Regions from separate parts of the Streptomyces sp. HP-A2021 genome, predicted to be linked through region 3. Evidence: riboswitches for the same ligand, from Rfam matches in the RefSeq annotation. Region 3 holds a riboswitch; each other region holds the start of a gene.

Region 1 (5,353 bases), 2.5 Mb from region 3:
GGCTCCGTGGCGGACGGTTCGCCCATCGGCTTCCTCGTTCTCTCGACAGGACTTACTTCCCGGCGTCGGCCGCCTTGACGAGCGCGTCCTTGGTGACGGCGCCCACGTAGACCTTGCCGTCGTCGGTGATCAGGGCGTTGATCAGCCGGGTCGAGAAGACCGTGCCCGAGCCGAACTTGCCGGTGACCTTGTCGCCGAGCGAGTCGATGAAGCCGCCGAACTCGCCGCCGGCCTTGCCCGAGGGCATGCCCTCGCCGCCGGTGTCGAAGGTGGCTATGGAACTCCAGCCCTCGCCGATGGTCTTCATGCCGTCGAGGCCCTTGCCGTGGTCCTCACCGGCCTTGGGGGCGTGCTCGCGCGCCCGGCCCTTGTCGAAGCCCTTGCCGAAGTCCTTCTCGGAGCCCTTGCCGAACTCCTTGGCGGCGTCCTTCTCCTCGGTGACCTTCGCGCCCTTGGGCGGGGTGAAGTCGAAGGTCGACGCGGCCGGCTGGGCGAAGCTGACCTGGGTGAAGCCCGCGTCGACGACGGCCGCGCCGCCGCTCGCCGGGGTCAGCGTGAACTTCAGCGGCATGCCGGTCTTCGCATCCACCGCCACGGTGACCGCGCCGACGGTCGAGCCGGACTGCTTGGGCTTGATGACCAGCTTGTAGGCGTCCCGGCCGGCGACCTGGGCGGTGCCGTCCACGGTCACGGAGGTCGTGTCGTCGGTGGCCTTCAGGGCCTCCTCGGCGAAGTCCTTCGGCGTGGCCGGCGGCTGCTGGTCCTTCCCGCGCTCCGGGCTTTCGGAGGCGGTGCCGTGGTAGACCTCGTTCGACTTGCTGTCGTAGCCCCAGACGTCCTTGCCGTTGTGGACGATGCTGTACTCGGCGGCGTTCTCCAGCAGCGACAGCTTCTGCTTGTCCGGGCCGTCGGCCGCGACGCGCAGGGTGTGCGTGCCGGAGGCCAGTTCCGTGAGCTTGGCCGTCGGGTCGGCGGAGGAGCCGCCCTCGCCCTGGCCCGCGGCACCGGACATCAGGCTGCTCTCCAGCCCGCCGAGGTCCGGCAGGCCGAGGTCCGTGCTGATCTTCACGGTGCCGGACAGCTGCTGGACGTCCGACTTGGCGATCTTCTCGATGAGCTGCTGTGCAGTGATCTTCGGGAGGTCGGGGTCACCGGAGTCGGCGAGTGCGGGGACCAGCCCGATCGTCGCGGCCGCCACCCCCACCACCGTGACCGGGACGATGTACCGCGCGGCTTTGCGCCGCCCGGAGCGCTGCTCGTCGACCTCCCCGGCGGTCGTGCTGTCGTCGGATGCGTACGGTGCCATGTGTGCCCTACCTCCGTGATCGGCGGCGGCTGTCCGTGTCGTGCACGCACTCGTCCCTGAGCCGCCATTCTCACCCGAACTGGTGAGGAGTGGTGATTTCCGTGGTGACTATCTGACCAAATCGGCCGGCGAGATACGTCAGACCCCGGGCTCAACTCCACGTACTGCTCCGGTATGACACGAGAGGGCTGCTTCTCCCCCGACCCGTAGGGGTCGTGGGGGAAAAGGGCGCTAGCCGGCCCGGTGCACCACGGCGTCGGACAGCTCCACCAGCGCCGTCTTCGCGGCGCACTCGGGCAGCGGGGCCAGCGCCGAGCGGGCGTCCTGGGCGTAGCGGACGGTGTCCCGCCGGGCCTGTTCCAGCGCCGGGTGGGCCCGCAGCAGGCGCAGGGCCTCGGCGTGCCGGTCGTCGTCGGTGAGGTCGGAGTCCAGCAGCTCGCACAGGGCGATGTCGTCCGCGAGCCCGAGCCGGGCCGCGCGCTCGCGCAGCCGCAGCACCGGCAGCGTGGGGATGCCCTCGCGCAGGTCGGTGCCGGGGGTCTTGCCGGACTCGTGGGAGTCGGAGGCGATGTCCAGGACGTCGTCCGCGAGCTGGAAGGCGACGCCGAGCCGCTCGCCGTACTGGGTCAGCACGTCCACGACCGTCTCGTCGGCGCCGGACATCATCGCGCCGAACCGGCACGACACCGCCACCAGCGAGCCGGTCTTGCCGCCCAGCACGTCCAGGTAGTGCTCGACCGGGTCGCGGCCGTCCTGCGGTCCGGCCGTCTCCAGGATCTGCCCGGTCACCAGCCGCTCGAACGCCTCGGCCTGCACCCGCACCGCCTCCGGGCCGAGGTCGGCCAGGATGTGCGAGGCGCGGGCGAAGAGGAAGTCACCGGTGAGGACCGCGACGGAGTTGCCCCAGCGGGCGTTCGCGCTCGCCACCCCGCGCCGCACGGCGGCCTCGTCCATCACGTCGTCGTGGTACAGCGTGGCGAGGTGGGTCAGCTCCACGACGACGGCCGACGGCACGATCCCGGGCGCGTACCGGTCGCCGAACTGGGCGGCGAGCATCACGAGCAGCGGACGGAACCGCTTGCCGCCGGCCCGGACCAGGTGCTGGGCGGCCTCCGTGATGAAGGGCACCTCACTCTTGGTGGCCTCGAGCAAGCCTTCCTCGACAGCCGCCAATCCGGCCTGGACATCGGCTTCCAGAGCCTGGTCCCGCACGCTCAGCCCGAACGGCCCGACGTCGGTCACGAGGGGTCTCCTGTCTGCTGGTGTCTGCCGGTGATTACGCGGTTTGTCGATAGGTCGCTGCCATCACTCGAGTCAGCGTATCCGGTCACGTTTCGATCACCACCAGCGCCCAGGGTTACAGGCCGGGTGGTATCCGATCACGACCGCTATGTTTTCGATCAGCTCATAAGAGTAGACATTTATCGACTTACCACGCGATAGCGAGCTATGCACGATTTGCGGTGTTGGATAAGCGAATTCCCCTTGGTGCAAATTGCCCCACGGACTTGTGATCAGTGAGTTGAATCACGTTATCCCCTGCGACATCCCACTCCGGCACCGACCCGTACCTCCTTCCGCCGCACGCAAGTTGAGCCTTGGCTTCAGCAAAGGATCAAGTGCCTCATACGCCCCTGACCAAGGTCAACCGCTCGATATGTGACTCCGGTGCTTGTTCCCGACATGTGCTCTCGCATACGTTCCGGGCCTGTCCGGCGGACGCCGAATCCTGCCACCGCCCGGACACCCCACGAACCCACTCACTCACGCAGGGCAGGAGCGGGGGACCCAGGTAAGTCGCCGGTCCGCGCAGCGGAACGGCTCGGGGTGAAGCCGCGTACGGCACACAGCGCCGTAGGCGGCCGGGCACCTCCCGGCCCGAACCCGACAGCTCACCTCGCAGGCGCCGGAGAGGAACATCGCCATGCCCCGAGGCAAGCACCGTCGCCCCAGAAGCAGTCAGCTCACCCGTCGTGTCGTAGCCGCCGGCACCGGCGGAGCGGCACTCACCCTCCCGCTGCTCGGCGCGACGCAGGCCAGCGCCGCCCAGCCGGCTCAGAGCGCACCCACCACCGTCGCGCAGTCCGTGCCGCAGGCGGCCAAGACCGCCAAGTCCGTCACGTACACCGTCACCAAGGGCGACTCGCTCGCCCGCATCGCGGACAAGTTCGACGTGTCGGGCGGCTGGAAGCAGCTGTACAAGGACAACCGCGCCGCCGTCGGCGACGACCCGAAGCTGATCCACCCGGGTCTGAAGCTGAAGGTGAAGACGGCCAAGGCGGACGCCGCGAAGAAGACGGCGACCAAGTCCTCCGCCCCCGCCAAGCCGGCCGGCGGCGTCGCCCAGGCCACCCAGGCCTCCGCGAAGACCTACGCGAACAACCTGGACGGCTGGATCCGCGAGGCGCTGGACGTCATGGCGCAGAAGGGGATTCCGGGTTCGTACGACGGCATCTACCGCAACATCATGCGGGAGTCGTCCGGCAACCCCCTGGCGATCAACAACTGGGACTCGAACGCCGCCCAGGGCACCCCGTCCAAGGGTCTGCTCCAGGTCATCGACCCGACCTTCGCCGCCTACCACGTGCCCGGCACCTCCTTCGACCCGTACGACCCGGTCGCCAACATCACGGCGGCCTGCAACTACGCGGCGGCCCGCTACGGCTCGATCGACAACGTCAACGGCCCGTACTGAGCCGTCCCGCCCAGCAGTCGTTCGAGGACGACGGCGATGCCGTCGTCCTCGTTCGACAGGGTGATCTCGTCGGCCACGGCCTTGAGTTCGGGATGGGCGTTGGCCATGGCGACGCCGTGGGCGGCCCAGTCGAACATCGGGATGTCGTTGGGCATGTCCCCGAAGGCGACGGTGTCCGCCGGCCGAAGGCCCAGGTGCTCGGCGGCCAGCGCCAGGCCCGTCGCCTTGGTGACGCCGCACGGCTGGAGCTCGACCGTGCCGGGCCCCGACATCGTCACCGTCGCCAGTGAACCGACCACCGAGCGGGCCGTCGCCGCCAACTCGTCGTCGCTCAGGCAGGGGTGGCGCAGCAGCACCTTGCTGATGGGCTCGCCCCACAGGTCGTCGCGCCGGTCGACCCGCACCGCCGGCAGGGTCGGGTGCGGCATGAGATAGCCCGGCTCGATGAGCGTGAGCCCGTCGACCCCGTCCTGGTCGACCGCGGCGTACACCTGCCCGACCTCGGCCTCGATCTTGCCGAGGGCGGTCTCCGCCAGCTCCCGGTCCAGGGTGATGGACCACAGCAGCCGGTCCGCGCCGGCGTCGTACACCTGCGCGCCCTGCCCGCACACCGCGAGCCCCGTACAGCCGAGGTCGTCCAGGAGCGGCCGCACTCTCGGCGCCGGCCGGCCCGTCACCACGAGGTGCTGGGCACCGGCGTCCGCCACCCGCGCGAGCGCGGCGAGGGACCGGTCGGACAGGGTGTCGTCGCCGCGCAGCAGCGTCCCGTCCAGGTCGGTGGCGATGAGTGAATATGCGATGGGTGCGGCCATGATCAGAGAATACGGACAGTGCGCCCTTTCGTTTCATCCCGCGGCGGACACCGATTGCCCGGTTGAAGGCCTCTGCACCAGTTGGCAACAACATGGTCCGCTACCTACCGTCGAGGCCGTCTCGGGCGGTACCTTCCAAGTGTCCAGGGGGGACTTGATCGGGGGGTCGGGTTGAGCAGTGGGCGTGTTCGTGTGGGTGTGCCCGGGGAGCTCGGCGAGGGGGAGAAGGAGCGCTGGCGCGCGCTGCGCGCGGCGTCGGAGACACCGCGCAACCCCTTCATGGAACCGGAGTTCACCGAAGCCGTCGGGCTGGTGAGGCCACAGGCGCGGGTCGCGGTGGTGTACGAAGGGCTGGAGCCGGCCGGCTTCCTGCCCCATGAGCGGGGCCCGTTGGGGCAGGGCCGGGCGATCGGGCTGGGCGTCTCGGACGCGCAGGGCGCGATCCTGCGGCCGGGCCTGCGTCTGGACACGGGCGAACTGCTGCGGGCCTGCTCGCTGTCGAGCTTCGCCTTCGACAACCTGGAGGCCGAGCAGCGGCTG
Region 2 (5,353 bases), 4.3 Mb from region 3:
CTGGGAGCGGTAGACCCGGGCCGCGGTCTGCTCACCGAGCAACCGGATCCTGGTCGCGGTGGAGAACCGGTCCCGGTCCTTCACGGCCATGTCTGTCCGCCTCCCGCTCCACCGTCATACGCGCGTACGTCCCCGGACACGGTACGGGACCGAGTACGGGGACGTACGTACGACGCTGCTACTTACGGGTCGGGTCAGCCCTTGAAGCGCGGGAACGCGCTGCGGCCGGCGTACACCGCGGCGTCGTCGAGGATCTCCTCGATGCGCAGCAGCTGGTTGTACTTGGCGACGCGCTCGGAGCGGGCCGGGGCGCCGGTCTTGATCTGGCCGCAGTTGGTGGCGACGGCCAGGTCGGCGATGGTGACGTCCTCGGTCTCGCCGGAGCGGTGGGACATCATGCACTTGAAGCCGTTGCGCTGGGCCAGCTCGACGGCGTCCAGGGTCTCGGTCAGCGAGCCGATCTGGTTCACCTTCACCAGCAGCGCGTTGGCCGCGCCCTCCTCGATGCCGCGGGCCAGGCGCTCGGGGTTGGTGACGAACAGGTCGTCGCCGACGAGCTGGACCTTGTCACCGAGCTTGGCGGTGATGGTCTTCCAGCCCTCCCAGTCGTCCTCGAACAGCGGGTCCTCGATGGAGACGAGCGGGTACGCGTCGACGAGCTCCGCGTAGTACTCGGTCATCTCGGCCGCCGAGCGCTCCTTGCCCTCGAAGGTGTAGACGCCGTCCTTGTAGAACTCGGACGCGGCGACGTCGAGCGCGAGGGCGATCTGCTCGCCGGGGGTGTAGCCGGCCTCGTTGATCGCCTCCAGGATGAGGTCGAGGGCCTCGCGGTTGGAGCCGAGGTTCGGGGCGAAGCCGCCCTCGTCGCCGAGGCCGGTGGCCAGGCCCTTCGACTTCAGGACCTTCTTCAGCGTGTGGTAGACCTCGGCGCCCCAGCGCAGGGCCTCGGAGAAGGACTCCGCGCCGATGGGGGCGATCATGAACTCCTGGATGTCCACGTTGGAGTCGGCGTGCGAGCCGCCGTTCAGGATGTTCATCATCGGCACCGGCAGCAGGTGCGCGTTCGGGCCGCCCAGGTAGCGGAACAGCGGCAGGTCGCTGGCCTCGGAGGCGGCGTGGGCGACGGCGAGGGAGACGCCGAGGATGGCGTTGGCGCCGAGGGAGCCCTTGTTGTCGGTGGCGTCCAGGTCGAACATGGCCTGGTCGATCAGGCGCTGCTCGGTGGCGTCGTAGCCGACGAGCTCCGGGCCGATCTGCTCGATGACCGCGAGGACGGCCTTCTCCACACCCTTGCCGAGGTAGCGGTTCGAGTCGCCGTCGCGCAGCTCGATGGCCTCGAAGGCGCCCGTGGAGGCGCCGGACGGGACGGCGGCACGACCGGTGCTGCCGTCGTCGAGGCCGACCTCGACCTCGACCGTGGGGTTGCCTCGGGAGTCCAGGATTTCCCGGGCTACGACGACGTCGATGGACGGCACGAGCATCTCCTTCTTCATGTGACGCGGGTACGCGGGCCGCGTGGACCCGGCGAGGCGCGGGCCGCGGTGGCTCGCGACATGAGCCTAACCGGCTCCGGGCGATCGGCCACCGGGTCGCCCACCCCATGGACAGAACCGAGAGTAAATTGTTTCCGAACGGAACAAAGCCGGATCGCAAAGACCGGCAGAAAAAACCCCGCCCCGGTGCGCACGGGGGATGACGCACCGGGGCGGGGAGCCCGTGGGGACGGGGTGGGCCGCTGCTTACTTCAGGTGCAGCTGCTGGCCCGGGTAGATCAGGTTGGCGTCCGTGACGATGTCCTTGTTCAGCTCGAACAGCTTCTCCCAGCCGCCCTCGACCTTCTTCTCGGTCGCGATCGAGCTGAGGGTGTCCCCCTTGACGACCTTGTACTCACCGTCGCCCTTCTTGACCTTCTTGCCGGTCGGGGTGGTGACGGTCTTCTGGGTCTGGGCCGGGCGCTCGTCGGAGCGGGAGGCCGGCTGCTGCTCGGTCTGGCGGGTCTCGGTGGAGCCGCTGCTCTGCTCGGAGCCGCCGCTGTAGCCGGCGCTCGACAGGCCCTTGCCGCAGACCGGCCAGGCACCCTTGCCCTGGCTCGCGAGGACCTTTTCGGCGATCTCGATCTGCTGCTCCTTGGTGGCCTGGTCGGCGGTGGAGGCGTACTTGGTGCCGCCGTAGCCGGACCAGGTGGAGGCGGAGAACTGCAGACCGCCGTAGTAGCCGTTGCCGGTGTTGATGGACCAGTTGCCGCCGGACTCGCACTGGGCGACGGCGTCCCACTCGGAGGCGGTGGCGGCGGAGGCGTTGCCGGCCGCCATCAGCGGGGCGGCGACGGCGGCACCGGTGACACCGGCGATGGCGATGACCCGAGAGGCCTTGGACGGACGGCGGTGCGTGCCCTTGCCGGAAAACAGCATGGAGAGATCCCCTCACCGACGCCTGCGAGGTGAGCTGTCGGGTTCGGGCCGGTTGAGTTGCCCGGCCGCGTCCCTCCCGGGACACGGCTTCACCCCAAGCCCTTCCGGCACAACCGGCCGGTCGGGCACTTACCTTGGGTCCCCCGCTCCTGCCTACGGCGCTTGACGCGACGACTGTTCCCGTGCGGCCGCTGGCAGGATTCGGCGTTGCGGCAGCCGGGGCTCGCGGTGGCGAGCGGTCATGACCGTAGACATGCGATCCGCGGAATTTCAAAGACGATCAGGGCTTCTGAGATCTATCTCTCACCGCACCGATAAGGGACATTAGGCGCGAACGGTGACGTGAACTCGCACGGTTTCGGGGTGACTTCCGCCCCCGTTTCCGTACTGCCCCACCGGCTACTCCTCGTCCGCTTCGCCCTCTACCGTGAGCTTCTGACCGGGGCGGATGAGGTTCGGGTCGGTGCCGACGGCCGTCTCGTTCCCGACATAGAGGGCGTGCCATCCGCCGCTGAGGTCGAGGGAGTTCGCGATGGACCAGAGAGTGTCGCCGGGGCGGACGGTGTAGGAGCCGTCCGTCGCCTCCCGGGAGGCTTCGCCGTCGCGCGAGGCGTGCCGTCCGGTGGACCCGGACGTACGGCCGTCCTCAGTCTTGGTGTCCTCGTCCGCGCTGGGGCCGCGGTGGCGGCCGGAGGCGGTGCCGGTTTCGGTTTCGGCGGGTGCCGAAGAGCCGTCGTCCTGCTGAGAGTTGTCGGGCTTGTCACTCTCGGGGGCGGGCGACGGGTCCTGCGTCGAGGAGTCGACAGAATCGGATGACTTGTCGGACTTGGCGGTTTCATCCTCCGGAGTCGATTGTCCGTCAGAGGACGACTCGGTGGAGTCGAGCAGTCCGGGCGAGTCCGTCGGCGCGGACGAGTCGGACGAGCTGGACGAGTCGGACGTGTCCGAGCTCTTGTCCTGCTCGAGGCCGGAGAGCAGCCCGCAGGTGCGCCACGCGCCGACCCCCTGGTCGGCGAGGATTCTCTCGGCCACGGCTATCTGCTGGGAGCGGCTGGCCAGGTCGGCGCTCGGGGCGTAGTCGAGGCCGCCGTGGTTCTCCCAGTCCTCCTGGGACAACTGGAGGCCGCCGAAGTACCCGTTGCCGCTGTTCTGGCTCCAGGCGCCGCCGGTCTCGCAGTCCGCGACCCGGTCCCAGGTCGTGCCGTCGGCCGCGCTGGCGCCGGAGGCCCCGAGGAGCGGGATCGCGATGGCGGAGCCGGTCACCCCGGCCGCGACGAGGAGAGCCGGAGCCTGGCGGGGGCGACGGTGCCGACCGTTCCCGGAGAGCATACGGAGACCTTTCGCGAGACAGCAGTGACCGGCGCGGCGCAGGGTCCCCCCCGGGCCGCGCTGATGATGGGTGAACGTATCGGCAGACGATCACTTGTCACAAGTTCATGCCGCGCAGATCACGTGAAGATCACAGGTCTGATGTTTCGTCACTTCATGCCGCTGAGAACTCCACCGGCAGCGTGCGCAGCCCGCGCATGATGAGGCCGCCGCGCCATCTCAGCTCCGCCGGATCCGCCGCCAGCCGCAGGTCCGGGAGACGGGTGAGGAGCGTGGCGAGCGCGGTCTGGCCCTCCAGGCGGGCGAGCGGGGCGCCGAGGCAGTAGTGGATGCCGTGGCCGTAGCCGAGGTGCTGGTTGTCCCGGCGGGCGAGGTCGAGCACGTCCGGATCGGCGAACCGCTCCGGATCCCGGTCGGCGGCGGCCAGGACGACGAGGACCGGGTCGCCGGGCGCGATGTGCTGCCCTCCGATGGTGAGGGGCTGGGTGGCGAACCGCCAGGTGGCGAGTTCGACCGGGCCGTCGTAGCGCAGGAGCTCCTCGACGCCGGTCTCCAGGAGGCCGGTCTCCCCGGCGGCGAGGGACGTCTGGAGGCGTGCGCGCTGCTCGGGGTGGGTGAGCAGGGCGTAGGTGCCGTTGCCGATCAGGTTCACGGTGGTCTCGAAACCGGCGAACAGCAGGATGAAGGCCATGGCCGCGGCCTCGTTCTCGGTGAGGTGCTCACCGTGGTCGGAGGCGCGGATGAGGCCGGAGATGAGGTCCTCGCCGGGGGCGGGCTCGTCGGGCAGCGCCTCCCGCTTGCGGTGGATGAGGTCGGCGAGGTAGCCGCGCATCTTCTTCACGGACCGCGCCACTCCGCCCCGGGGCCCGCCCTGGTGACGGATCATCATCCCCGCCCAGTCGCGGAAGTCGTCCTGGTCCTCGCGGGGGACGCCGAGCAGGTCGCAGATGGCGTAGATGGGGAGCGGGAAGGCGAACTCATGGATGAGGTCGGCGGACCCCTTGTGCGCGAACCCGTCGATGAGCCCGTCGGTGAGCTCCTGCACCCGCGGCGCGAACTCGGCGACCCGGCGGGGCGTGAACGCCTTGGAGACGAGCCGCCGCAGCCGGGTGTGGTCCGGCGGGTCGATGTTGAGCAGATGCGTCATCAGCTCGGCCTTGCGCTCCCCGGGGATCCCGGTCTTGCCCTTGGCGTGCGCGGGCTCGTCGTGATGCGCCGGGTTCTTGGAGAGCCGGTGGTCGGCGAGCGCCTGCTTGGCATCGGCGTACCGCGTGACCAGCCAGGCGTCCACACCGCTGGGCAGCTTGGTGCGGTGCACGGGGGCGTGCTCGCGGAGCCAGGCGTAGGCGGGGTAGGGGTTGCTCGCGAACTCCCACGAGAACAGTTCCGGCATCCCGGGCGCTTCACGTTGCATGCCACGACCCTACGCAGCGGCCGGGGCAACGCCGACCGCCGTTGTCAGAGGTCGTCGCTACTCTCACCGCGTCGAGATCGAGGAGGACCAGGTGCTCGAAGGCGTACTGATCGCGGAGAGCCTGCGGGTGGGGACCGAGCTGGCCGGTGTCCCGCTGCACGTCACGAAGATCGCCAGCGTGGAGGTGGAGGGCGCCGCG
Region 3 (5,353 bases):
CTCCCGCGCCCAGTGCACATCGTCCCGCCGAACCTCGAGCGGCCCCCGCGCCGGCAGCGGCGGCCACGGCTGCTCGGGGTCCGCCGGAACCTCCAGCCCGAGCACCTGCCCCGCGCGGAGCGCCACCCGCGTGTGCCCCTCGGGCGACAGGTGCAGCCGGTCGGCGTCCCAGGCCCTGCGGTCCTGGACACTGCGCAGGGACCACAGGTCGAGCACCGGGCAGTCGTACCGGTCGGCGATGGCCCGGACATGCCCGTTGTACGTCGCGATCTTGCCCCGCAGGTGCTTGAGCACGGGCATCCCCCGGGTGTCGAACCCAGTCGTCACCATCACCGTGCCGGCCACGGCGGTGAGCCGCACGAGGGCCCGCTCGAAGCGCTCGGCCACCTCGTCCGGGTCGGTACCCGGCCGGAGGATGTCGTTGCCCCCGGCGCAGAACGAGACGAGGTCCGGGGCCATTTCGACAGCCCGCGGAACCTGGTCCGCCACGATCTGGTCGAGGAGCTTCCCACGCACGGCGAGGTTCGTGTACTGGAAGTCGCCTTCGGGCCGGCGGTCGGCGAGCAGGACGGCGAACCGGTCGGCCCAGCCGACGAACGCCCCGTCGGGGCCGGGATCACCGACGCCCTCGGTGAAGCTGTCCCCCACCGCCACGTACGACCCGATCACTGCTCTGCTGTCACTCTTCGAATCGTCTGCCACAGCCGCACATGATTCACCTTCGAATGTGACTTACGCGACCGTAGGAAAGGGTTGACGGGCGGTGAGATAAGCCACTCCTAAAGTGTTAGCCAACTCCGGAATAGGTCACCCGTCAGCGATGTTGCGGGGTCAGTCGCCACACCCGGAACCCCGTGATCCGGAAGTGACTCCACACGGTCCGGAAGCCGAAGTGCCCACTTGTGTACGGCTCGGGGTCGCTGTAGTCGAACACGAGCCTCCCGTTGTTCCACCACCGCACCGTCGAACCGTCGGAGACGACCCGCACCCTGTTCGGCTCACCCGGCACCAGCAGCGGTTCGGTGTAGTCGTAGATCAGGGGCCGGACTCCGGGCTCACCGACATACCGCCGCAGCCGGGTCGTGGTGTTGTAGTTGGCACCGAAACCGGCGTAGTACGTCGTCAGGTGGTCGTACTCCGCCAGGGCCCCGGCACGCGGTGTGGCGAAGAGATCGCCCGGGGAGCGGACGTCGGTCGCGTTCCAGAAGTTGTTGAGGTCCGAGACCCGGTCGTTGACCCCGCCCTCGGACACGGGCGTGGCGGTGTACTCGAGCACGTACGGGCCTTCTAGCCGCCGCCTGAACCAGACGGTCGCGCCGCTCGGTACGTCGATCTCAAGGACGCCACGAGAGGCGGTGACCGTCCCGCCGTCCTGGAGCTCGGTCGCCCACTGGCCGAGGCCGTGGCAGAAGTCGTCGCGGGCGATGAGGCGGCGCTGACGCGACGCGGCGTTCACGCTCGCCGCCGTCGCCGTCGGGGCGAGCGCCGCCAGGGCGGCTCCGGCGGCCAGGGCTCCCAGCGCTCTGCGGGTGGTCGGCACGGGACACAGCTCCTCGGGGATCCGTCTGGAAAGCTCCAGAAAGCGCTTGCACTCCGGTCGGGATCACTCTGTCCCAACTGCCGCCCGCTGTCGATCCCTTGGGCCTGTCGGCGCCGGCACACACCGAAGGCCGGACCCGGGGATCGGGGTCCGGCCTTCGGTCGCGTGTCAGGCAGGTGGGTGTGCGGTCGGTCAGCCGACGGAGACGCCGTGCGAGCGCAGGAAGGCGACCGGGTCCACGTCCGAGCCGTAGTCAGGCGTGGTGCGGATCTCGAAGTGCAGGTGCGGTCCGGTCACGTTGCCGGTGGCGCCCGACAGTCCGACCTGCTGCCCGGCCGTCACGGTCTGGCCGGCCGAGACGGAGAGCTGGGACAGGTGGGCGTACTGGGCGTAGTAGCCGTCGGCGAGCTTGATGACGACCTGGTTGCCGTAGGCGCCGCCCCAGCCGGCGGAGACGACCGTGCCCGCGCCGACGGCCTTGAGCGAGGTACCGGTCGGAACGACGAAGTCGACACCGGTGTGGTAACCGCTGGACCACATGCTGCCGGACATGTGGTACGGGGTGCCGACGGTGGCACCGGCCACGGGGAGGGTGAAACCACTGGAGTTGCTCTCGGCGGCGGGCTTGGCGGCGGCCGGCTTGGCGGCGGTCTCCGCCTTCGGGGCCGACTCGGCGGCGGACGGCTTCGGGGCCGAGGCCTTCGGCGCGGACGGGGCAGAGGCCTTCGGGGCGCTCGCCGCCTTCTTGCCGATCGACAGCTTCAGGCCCGGGTGGATCAGCGACGGGTCGTCGCCGACGGCGTCACGGTTGTCCGAGTAGAGCTTCTTCCAGCCGCCGTCGACGTTCTGCTCGTCGGCGATCTTCGCGAGATAGTCACCGGCCCGCACGGTGTACGAGCGGGCGCCCGTGGCCTTTTCGGCGGCCTTCTTCTCGGCGGCCGGAGCGGACTGGACGGCCTTTTCCGGAGCCGACTGCGGGGTGGCGGCGTGGGCGCCGGCGGCCCCCATGAGCGGAAGGGCGAGAGCGGCCCCGCCGGTTCCGGCGACGGCGATGGAGCGGGTGAAACGCTGGGACTTCGGGCGGCGGTGCTTACCCTTCGCGGGCATGGCGAATTCCTCTCCGTCGCCTGCGAGGTGAGCTGTCGGGTTCGGACTGGAGATGCCCGGCCACGCCGAAGCGTGGCTTAACCCCAAGCCGTTCCGGGAACCGGAACAGGCGTCTTACCTGTGGGTCCCCCGCTCCTGCCGTACGTCGGGTCAGTGTGTGCGGGCTCCGGGCGGCGGCAGGATTAGGCGTCCGTCCGGATGGGTGTGGAACGTAAGCGACCAGGACGCAAAGGGACAAGCTTGCGGTTGCCCGTGACGGCGTTTTTCTTGACGCGTCGACAATTTTTCCGTCACGGAGCGTGGATTACCGATCTCCCGCATTCCGCAATACCCCTGATTGACGCCAGAATTACGTGCACATGGCAACAACACATCGTCACGAATATGACGATGCTCACGCACCCCGACCTCATCTCCTTTACGGTCGGGGCACGTTATGCCTAAATAACCGAAGCACTCCCTATTCGGACAGAACGGCTACTTGCGCTGAAGCCGGACGACGGTGGCGTCCAGATCCCCGCGCAGACCGACCCGCAACCCGTGGTGGAGCAGCACGGCGCCTCGATGAACTTCGCCCGTTTCGAGGCATTTGTACGATGCCGAGGGGTCAAGACCCCGCAGCCGGAGCGCCGGAACGGGCTCGCCGTAGCGCTGCGCCTGGAGCCAGGCGAGGACGACAATCTCGTCGCCGAGGGCATACTGCACTGCACTCAGACCGCCCTCCGGCGGGCGCAGCCGGTACAGGTCGCCGCGCTGCACCACGGGCCGGATCTCCTTGTAGAGCTCCACCCAGTCCCGCGCCTCGGCGAGTTCCCGCTCCGTCCACTTCGTGAGGTCGCCGCCGACCCCGAGCACTCCGGCCATGGCGCTGACGAACCGGAACCGCAGGGAGCTGGCCCGCTGGTTGAGCATGGCGTTCGGGCTGTCGGTGACCCAGGCCGCCATGACGCGGGCCGGATGGATCTGGCTGAAGCCGTGCTGGATGGCGAGCCGGTCGAGGGGGTCGGTGTTGTCCGAGGTCCACACCTGGTCCGTGCGGCCGAGCACACCGAGGTCGATCCGGCCGCCGCCGCCCGAGCAGGACTCGAAGGCCACCCCGGGGTGGGCGGCCCGCAGCCGGTCCAGCAGGCCGTACAGGGCGTGCACGTGGTCGATCCACAGCCGCTGCGGGTAGGGGTCGTCCGGCCAGCCGGCGTCGGTGAAGCAGCGGTTGAAATCCCACTTGACGTAGTCGATCGGCGCGCTGGAGAGGAGCCCGTCGAGCTGCTCCCAGAGGTACTCCTGGACGTCCTCACGAGCCAGGTTCAGTACGAGCTGATTGCGGAACTCCGTCCGCTTTCGTCCCGGTTGATGCTGCACCCAGTCCGGATGCGCGCGGTACAGGTCGCTGTCCGGGTTGACCATCTCCGGCTCGACCCAGATCCCGAACTGCATACCGAGGCCGTGCACGTGCTCGGCGAGCGGCTTGAGGCCGCCCGGGAAGCGGTCGGGATTGGGGGTCCAGTCACCGAGCCCGGCCCGGTCGCTGGTGCGCGCCCCGAACCAGCCGTCGTCGACCACGAACAGCTCGACGCCCATGGCGGCGGCCCGCTCGGCGAGCGCCCGCTGCTGCTCCTCGGAGATGTCGAACTCGGTGGCCTCCCAGGAGTTGAACAGCACCGGCCGGTCCTGGTCGGCGCCCGGGACCACGTACGTCCGCTGGTAGGCGTGCCAGGCGCGGCTGGCCCCGCCGTGGCCGCCGTCGGTCCAGAGCCCGGCGAAGACGGGGGTCGTGTACGACTCCCCCGTGCCCAGCATCAGCAGGCCCGAGTCGTCGTACCCGGCCCCGCCGGTGATCTGCACGCGCGCGTCCGGGAGCTGGGCCACGGCGATCCGCCAGGACCCGGACCAGCCCAGGGCGCATCCGTAGACCTCGCCGTGCTCCTCGGTCGCGTCGGTGTCGAGCGCGACCCACGGCAGGTGCTGGTGACCGGTGTGGCCGCGGCGGCTGCCGACGACCTTCTCGCCGTGGGTGAGGGCGGAGCGCTCCAGCCGGGACTCGGCGCCCCAGCGGCCGTGCAGCTGGGACAGCCGCCAGGTGTCGCGGTCGGGCAGGGTCCAGGTGGCGGAGTCGGCGCGCAGCACCTCGACGGCGGGTCCGTGGTTGTCGAGGGTCACCCAGCGCTCGACGACGTCCGTCGCGGAGCGCATCCGGTAGTGCAGCGTGACGGCCAGGTCGCCGTCGCGGAAGCGCAGCCGCAGCTCACCGTCCTCGGTGTCGTGGCCCTCGTAGGTCCACTCCGTGCCGCGCCGCTCGCCGGTGCGTACGGACAGGGCGGGCCGGGTGAAACGGGGGCCGCCCTCGACCGGATACTCCTCGCGTCCGTCGAGCGGTGACTCGAAGGGCCAGTAGTCCGGCAGCGGCCGGACGGCGAGGGCCTCGGCGTCGGCCAGGCCGATCCGGGCGCCCCAGTGCAGGTGCAGCAGCTCGTCGCGGTCGGTGACGTGGACGGCGTAGCTGCTGGCCGGCCCGGAGAGCACCCATGTACGACCGTCTTCGGAGATGTCCAGCATCAAGGCCTCACAGGTTCGAACAAGCCCGACCAGGTGCGACCAGGCCCCAACATCATCAAGCGCCGCGGGGGCTCCCGGCAACGCCTGTGGACAACTCATTGCCCCAGGCAGGCATGTCGTATCGTCGAGTGGTGCCCGTCGACGAGCCGCGCC
Region 4 (5,353 bases), 3.7 Mb from region 3:
TCTCCTCCACCGGCACGTCGGGCTTGTCGTAGTGGGTGTAGTAAAGGTCGATGTAGTCGGTGCCGAGGCGCCGCAGGGAGGCGTCGGCGGCGGCCTTGATGTTGGCGGCGGACAGGCCCTGGAACTCGGGGTGCTGGCTGACCTTCGTGGCGAGGACGACGTCCGCGCGGTTGCCGCGCGATGTCAGCCACTTGCCGAGGACGGTCTCGGACTCGCCGCCCTGGTTGCCGTCCACCCACGCCGAGTAGACGTCGGCGGTGTCGACGAAGTTGCCGCCCGCGGCGGTGTACGCGTCAAGGACGGCGAACGACTGTGCCTCGTCGGCGGTCCAGCCGAAGACGTTGCCGCCGAGGGCGAGCGGGAAGACCTCGAGGTCGGAGGAACCGAGCTTGCGAAGAGAAGTCATGCTCCGTGTCAACGGCCGTGCGGGGGAGGCTCATTCCGGAGCGGACGCAAAACCTGCGTGAACGCCCCCGCACGAAACCCCCGCACGGACCGGAAGCTCCGACGCTCAGACGTTCAGGCCCTTGCCCCGCAGCCAGGCCAGCGGGTCGATGCCGTTGCTGGAACCGCCGGTGTGGACCTCGAGGTGCAGGTGCGCCCCGGTGACGTTGCCGGTCGCGCCCACGCGTCCGATGACGTCACCCGTGCTGACCTTCTGTCCGACGCTGACGCCGATGGACGACTGGTGCGCGTACCAGATCTCCGTGCCGTCATCGAGGGTCAGGACCGTCTTGTAGCCGTACGAGCCGTTCCAGCCCGCCTCGGTGATGGTGCCGCTGTGCACCGCCTTGATCGGCGTGCCCGTGGGGGCGGCGAAGTCGAGGCCGGTGTGGTAGCCGGAGGACCAGTAGGCGCCGGCCTGGCCGAAGGTCGAGGTGATGGTGTACGCGGAGGTCGGCAGTGTGTACTGCTTGGCGAGGGCGGCGAGCCGCTCGGCCTCGGCCTTCTTCCGGGCCTCCTCCTCCGCCTTCTTCTTGGCTTCGGCGGCCTTGGCCTTGGCTTCCTTCTCGGCCTTGGCGGCGGCCTCCGCGGCCGCCTTCTGGGCGGCTTCGGCGGCGTCCTGCGCGGCCTTGGTCTCGATCTGTTCCTGCTGGTGCTCGACCTGCGCCATGATCCGGGCGCGCAGTGCCTCACCGGCGCCGGAGGTGCCCTGCTCGGTGTCGGCGGAGGCCGTGGCGAGGTCGCTGAGCGGGGTGGCGGAGCCTTCGGAGGTGTCGTCGTCCGAGATGAGGGAACCCACCGAGGGAAGGTCCGGGACGGAGATCGACACCGGCGGCTTGCCGGTCTGGGCGCTGGCCATGCCGCCCGCGCCCACGGCGGCTATGACGCCGACGCCCAGGACGGTGGAGCTGCGGGCGAGCCCTCCGCCGCGCTGCTTGGTGACGCGATGCCGGCCACGGATGGGGCGGATGGACTCCGCGGTGGGGTTCCATTCCTGGAACGGGCCCTCGTCGGTGCGGTGACCGCCGTAGCCGAAGGTCTCGGTGTCGCGCTGGTTCGGCGCGGACGGGGCCGCGGGGGCAGGCCGGTTGGACGCCACGTGGGCGTACTCCTTTCCTTCCTTCTCGCCTACCGGGTTAGCTGACGGGTTCGGAGCAGGAAGGTCTCCTACGCGCGTATACCGGCCGTGCTTCCACGGCGGCATCCGCTCGATTCACCCCAAGTGGTGGTTCCCCGGTTCCCTTTCGGGATTCGGCGCGTGCGCACGGAGCCGCCTTCTGTGACGGCTGGGACGACCGCGCTGCGTTATCGAACGTTAATAGACGCGCCGTGGGTATTCCAGCGATTCCGCTTGATCATTAACCTTTTTCGCGCGGACCAACCTGCCATGACCGGCCCAAAACGGGCGAGTTGACCGCTGCGTAAGTGACTCACGGGTTTTGACGGTGTGTCAGTTGTGATGCACAGCGGCGCGATTCACTCACCGACAGTAATGGCGAGCCCAGGGAAAAACCGAGGGCCGGAACCCTTTCGGATTCCGGCCCTCGGCCTTCAGTAGCGGGGACAGGATTTGAACCTGCGACCTCTGGGTTATGAGCCCAGCGAGCTACCGAGCTGCTCCACCCCGCGTCGTTGTGACTCCAGTGTACGCCATCCGCGGGACCGCTCGCGCACACCTCTGCTCAGCGGCGGCGCAGCAGGTGTCGATTCGGTGCCTTGGCCCGCTCCTCGTGCTCCGGGAGGACGAGGACCTCGACTCCCCCGGCCGCCAGGACGCCGCTGCCGTCGGCGCCCGCCACGAAGGTGTCCGGCTCGCGCCAGGCCGTGACCACACGCCGTACGCCCGCGTCGAGGATCAGCCGGGCGCAGGGTGCGGGGCGGGAGGCCCGGCGGGCGCAGGGCTCCAGGCTGCTGTAGACCGTCGCGCCGGCGAGCCCGGGGCCGGCCGGGTCGAGCTTGGCCAGGGCCGCCTCCTCGGCGTGCACGAGCGGGTCGCCGCCCTCGCGGGAGTGGCCGCGGGCCAGTTCCGTGCCGTCGGCCGCGACCACCACCGCGCCGACACTGAACGCCGTGTCCGACGGCGGACACTGTGCCGCCAGTTCGCAGGCGAGGGCCAGCCAGTGGTGGTCGGCGGCGGCGGGGAGGGGGCCGGTGCCCGGGGCGGTGGGCTCGTAGCGCATCAGGACCACGTCCTCGATCCGCCGGGTCTCCAGGAGCCGGAGCCGGCCGGACTGGTAGCCGCCGGGGCCGAAGAGGCGGGGTGCCTCGGGGTCGCCCACGAAGAGCGGGGCGAGGACCAGCTGGAGTTCGTCGGCCAGGCCCTGGGTGAGGAGCTGGGTGTGGATCAGGCCGCCGCCCTCGACCATGAGCCGTCGCACGCCCCGGACGTCGTGCAGGTGGGTGAGGAGCCGCCGCCAGTCGAGGTCGGCGCCGAGCGGGACGACGTCGGTGGCATCGGTGGCTTCGGTGGCGAGGCCGAGGGCACGGGCGCGTTCGGCGCCCTTGTCGGTGGTGTAGAGGATCTTCTCGCCGCCGGTGTGCCAGAACCGTGCCGCCGGATCGAGGTCGCCGGAGCCGCTGACCGTGACCTTGAGGGGGTACTCCGGCAGGCCGGCCGCGGTGCGGGCGGCTCGCCGCTCGGGTGAGTTGACCAGCAGGCGCGGGTTGTCGGCGCGGACGGTGCCGGCGCCGATCAGGATCGCGTCGACGGACGCCCGGACCTCGTCGACCCGGTCGAAGTCGGCCGGGCTGGACAGGAGCAGGCGCTCGGGGCCGGTGTCGTCCAGGTAGCCGTCGAGGGAGACGGCGGCGGACAGCAGGACGTACGGATGGGGCATCGACGCTCCCGGCTCGTGGAAAACGGGCGACTGAGAAATCGGCGGAACTGAGACATCGGCGGACTGGAATCGGCTGAAAACGGCGGACTGACGGGCGGTCTTGGTTCAAGTTTGAAACAAACCTACACTGGCGGCATGACGACTCGCTGGCTCACCCCCGAGGAGCAACGCGCCTGGCGCGCGTACATCGCCGCCTCCTTGCTCCTGGAGGACGCGATCGACCGGCAGCTCCAGCAGGACGCCGGCATGCCGCACCTGTACTACTCCATCCTGTCGGTCCTGTCGGAGTCACCTGAGCGGCGGCTGCGCATGACCGATCTCGCCGAGCGGCTGAAGATCACGCGCAGTCGGCTGACGTACGCGGTGACGCGACTGGAGAAGGACGGCATGGTGCGGCGCGAGGCCTGCCGGTACGACAAGCGGGGCAGCATCGCGGCCCTGACGGACGACGGGTTCGCCGTACTGGACCGGGCGGCGCCCGGGCATGTCGAGACCGTGCGGAGCTTCCTGTTCGACCGGCTCAGCGAGGAGCAGGTGGGGCAGCTGGAGGAGATCTCCACGGCGATCGCGCAGGGGCTCCAGGAGGACGGGACACGGCCGGCGTCGGACGACGTGCCCTGGCGGCGGAGGTCCTCCTCGACCTGTTCGTGACCCACGTCACACCACACCCACATCTCGTTGATTCAAATTTAAAGCAAGGGTAGGGTTCCGGACGTGGATCTGCTTCAAATCTGAAGCAGACTGCAAGCCGACGGCTGTGCAGCCGAACAGGAACGGAACCCGGAGGCCCCGCATGCCCGACACCCCCGCTGTCCTCGCCACCCCGCGCTCCCGCGTCCGGGTCCCGCTGCGCTTCCACGACGGTTACGAGGTCGAGGCCGAAGTCGTCACCTTCCACGGCCTGGCCGACGGCCAGGAACATGTGGCAGTCGTCCTGGGCGAGCCCGGCCCGGTTCCGCTGGTGCGGCTGCACTCCGAGTGCCTGACCGGGGACGTGTTCGGCTCCGCCCGCTGCGACTGCGGCCCGCAACTGCGCGAGGCCGTCGAGCGCATCGCCGAGCACGGCGGCGTGCTCCTCTACCTCCGCCAGGAGGGCCGGGGCATCGGCCTCTACAACAAGCTCGACGCCTACGCCCTCCAGGACGAGGGCCTCGACACCTACGAGGCGAACGCGGCCCTGGGGCTGCCGGAGGACGCCCGCGACTACACGGCGGCGGCCCAGATGCTCCGGGCCCTCGGCGTCGGTGAGCTGGACCTGCTCTCCAACAACCCCGACAAGGCCGCTCAGCTGCGCGACCTGGGCGTGGGCGTCCGCGACCGCGTCCCCACGGGCGTCTTCACCACCGCGCACAACGTCCGGTACCTGCGCGCGAAGGTCCTCCAGACCCAGCACACGCTGCCGCTCGCCGCGCTGACGGGGCTCAGCGCGGGCTGAGCCTCCCGGCCCGGCCGGGTGCTCGAACGGGGCGGCTTGCCCCTCGGCTCATCGGGTACAGCCTTTGAAAGAGGGCGACCTCCGCAGTACCCGGAGCTTATGGAAAGTGACCGTTTCGTGACCGATCTCGACGGCCCCGGCGACCCCCGGGCGAGGAGACCGGGCGATGGCCCGGAGGCCGTCGCGGCACAGATCGCCGACGCCGTGGAGAGTCTGACGGCCCTGTGGTCGGTCGCCGCCCAGGACGCGTCCCTGCGGCTGTCCCTGCACCAACTGCGGGCGCTGCGCACCCTGGAGGCGGCGCCCGGCCTGAACCTCACGGCCCTGGCGGACCGGCTGGACATCGGCCTCCCCACGGCCAGCCGCCTCTGCGACCGCCTGGCGGCGGCCGGCCTCCTGGAACGCGCCCCGCACCCGGACACCCGCCGCGAGGTACAGCTGTGGCTCACCGCGCACGGGCAGCACGTCCTGGGCGACGTCGCAGGGCGCCGGGCGCAAGCCCTGGCCACGGCACTGGCGGCGATGGAACCGGCGGAACGGGTGGCGCTGAGCCGGGGGTTGCGGGGGTTTCTTGCGGCACGGGATCCCGGTGCCCGTCAGCCCCCCGAGCCATGACGGCTGCCGACGCCTCGCTCTG

The links. A riboswitch is a leader RNA that binds a small molecule or an ion and turns the genes downstream of it on or off. The one in region 3 is predicted to bind cyclic di-AMP.
Region 1: it holds a riboswitch for cyclic di-AMP, as region 3 does, so the genes downstream of both, MQE23_RS18485 (LysM peptidoglycan-binding domain-containing protein) here and MQE23_RS07095 (LysM peptidoglycan-binding domain-containing M23 family metallopeptidase) in region 3, are expected to answer to the same signal.
Region 2: it holds a riboswitch for cyclic di-AMP, as region 3 does, so the genes downstream of both, MQE23_RS26505 (transglycosylase family protein) here and MQE23_RS07095 (LysM peptidoglycan-binding domain-containing M23 family metallopeptidase) in region 3, are expected to answer to the same signal.
Region 4: it holds a riboswitch for cyclic di-AMP, as region 3 does, so the genes downstream of both, MQE23_RS23760 (M23 family metallopeptidase) here and MQE23_RS07095 (LysM peptidoglycan-binding domain-containing M23 family metallopeptidase) in region 3, are expected to answer to the same signal.

The regions. Positions count from the first base shown of each region.
Region 1 is NZ_CP094344.1:4,088,406-4,093,758, forward strand. Features, by position in the region: gene MQE23_RS18470 (ABC transporter ATP-binding protein) at 1-26, opposite strand, end outside; gene MQE23_RS18475 (outer membrane lipoprotein carrier protein LolA) at 53-1,306, opposite strand; gene MQE23_RS18480 (polyprenyl synthetase family protein) at 1,538-2,548, opposite strand; cyclic di-AMP (ydaO/yuaA leader) riboswitch at 3,054-3,227, shown strand; gene MQE23_RS18485 (LysM peptidoglycan-binding domain-containing protein) at 3,231-4,001, shown strand; gene MQE23_RS18490 (Cof-type HAD-IIB family hydrolase) at 3,965-4,813, opposite strand; gene MQE23_RS18495 (GNAT family N-acetyltransferase) at 5,006-5,353, shown strand, end outside.
Region 2 is NZ_CP094344.1:5,831,526-5,836,878, reverse strand. Features, by position in the region: gene MQE23_RS26515 (septum formation initiator family protein) at 1-90, opposite strand, end outside; gene eno (phosphopyruvate hydratase) at 195-1,475, opposite strand; gene MQE23_RS26505 (transglycosylase family protein) at 1,740-2,411, opposite strand; cyclic di-AMP (ydaO/yuaA leader) riboswitch at 2,416-2,582, opposite strand; gene MQE23_RS26500 (transglycosylase family protein) at 2,811-3,740, opposite strand; gene MQE23_RS26495 (cytochrome P450) at 3,895-5,154, opposite strand; gene MQE23_RS26490 (hypothetical protein) at 5,246-5,353, shown strand, end outside.
Region 3 is NZ_CP094344.1:1,561,519-1,566,871, forward strand. Features, by position in the region: gene MQE23_RS07085 (SGNH/GDSL hydrolase family protein) at 1-669, opposite strand, end outside; gene MQE23_RS07090 (DUF6250 domain-containing protein) at 815-1,540, opposite strand; gene MQE23_RS07095 (LysM peptidoglycan-binding domain-containing M23 family metallopeptidase) at 1,733-2,647, opposite strand; cyclic di-AMP (ydaO/yuaA leader) riboswitch at 2,652-2,813, opposite strand; gene MQE23_RS07100 (alpha-galactosidase) at 3,125-5,200, opposite strand.
Region 4 is NZ_CP094344.1:5,255,543-5,260,895, reverse strand. Features, by position in the region: gene MQE23_RS23765 (aldo/keto reductase) at 1-406, opposite strand, end outside; gene MQE23_RS23760 (M23 family metallopeptidase) at 512-1,543, opposite strand; cyclic di-AMP (ydaO/yuaA leader) riboswitch at 1,555-1,711, opposite strand; tRNA gene MQE23_RS23755 (tRNA-Met) at 2,000-2,073, opposite strand; gene MQE23_RS23750 (dihydrofolate reductase family protein) at 2,127-3,281, opposite strand; gene MQE23_RS23745 (MarR family transcriptional regulator) at 3,417-3,932, shown strand; gene ribA (GTP cyclohydrolase II) at 4,075-4,716, shown strand; gene MQE23_RS23735 (MarR family transcriptional regulator) at 4,834-5,331, shown strand; gene MQE23_RS23730 (ATP-binding SpoIIE family protein phosphatase) at 5,313-5,353, opposite strand, start outside.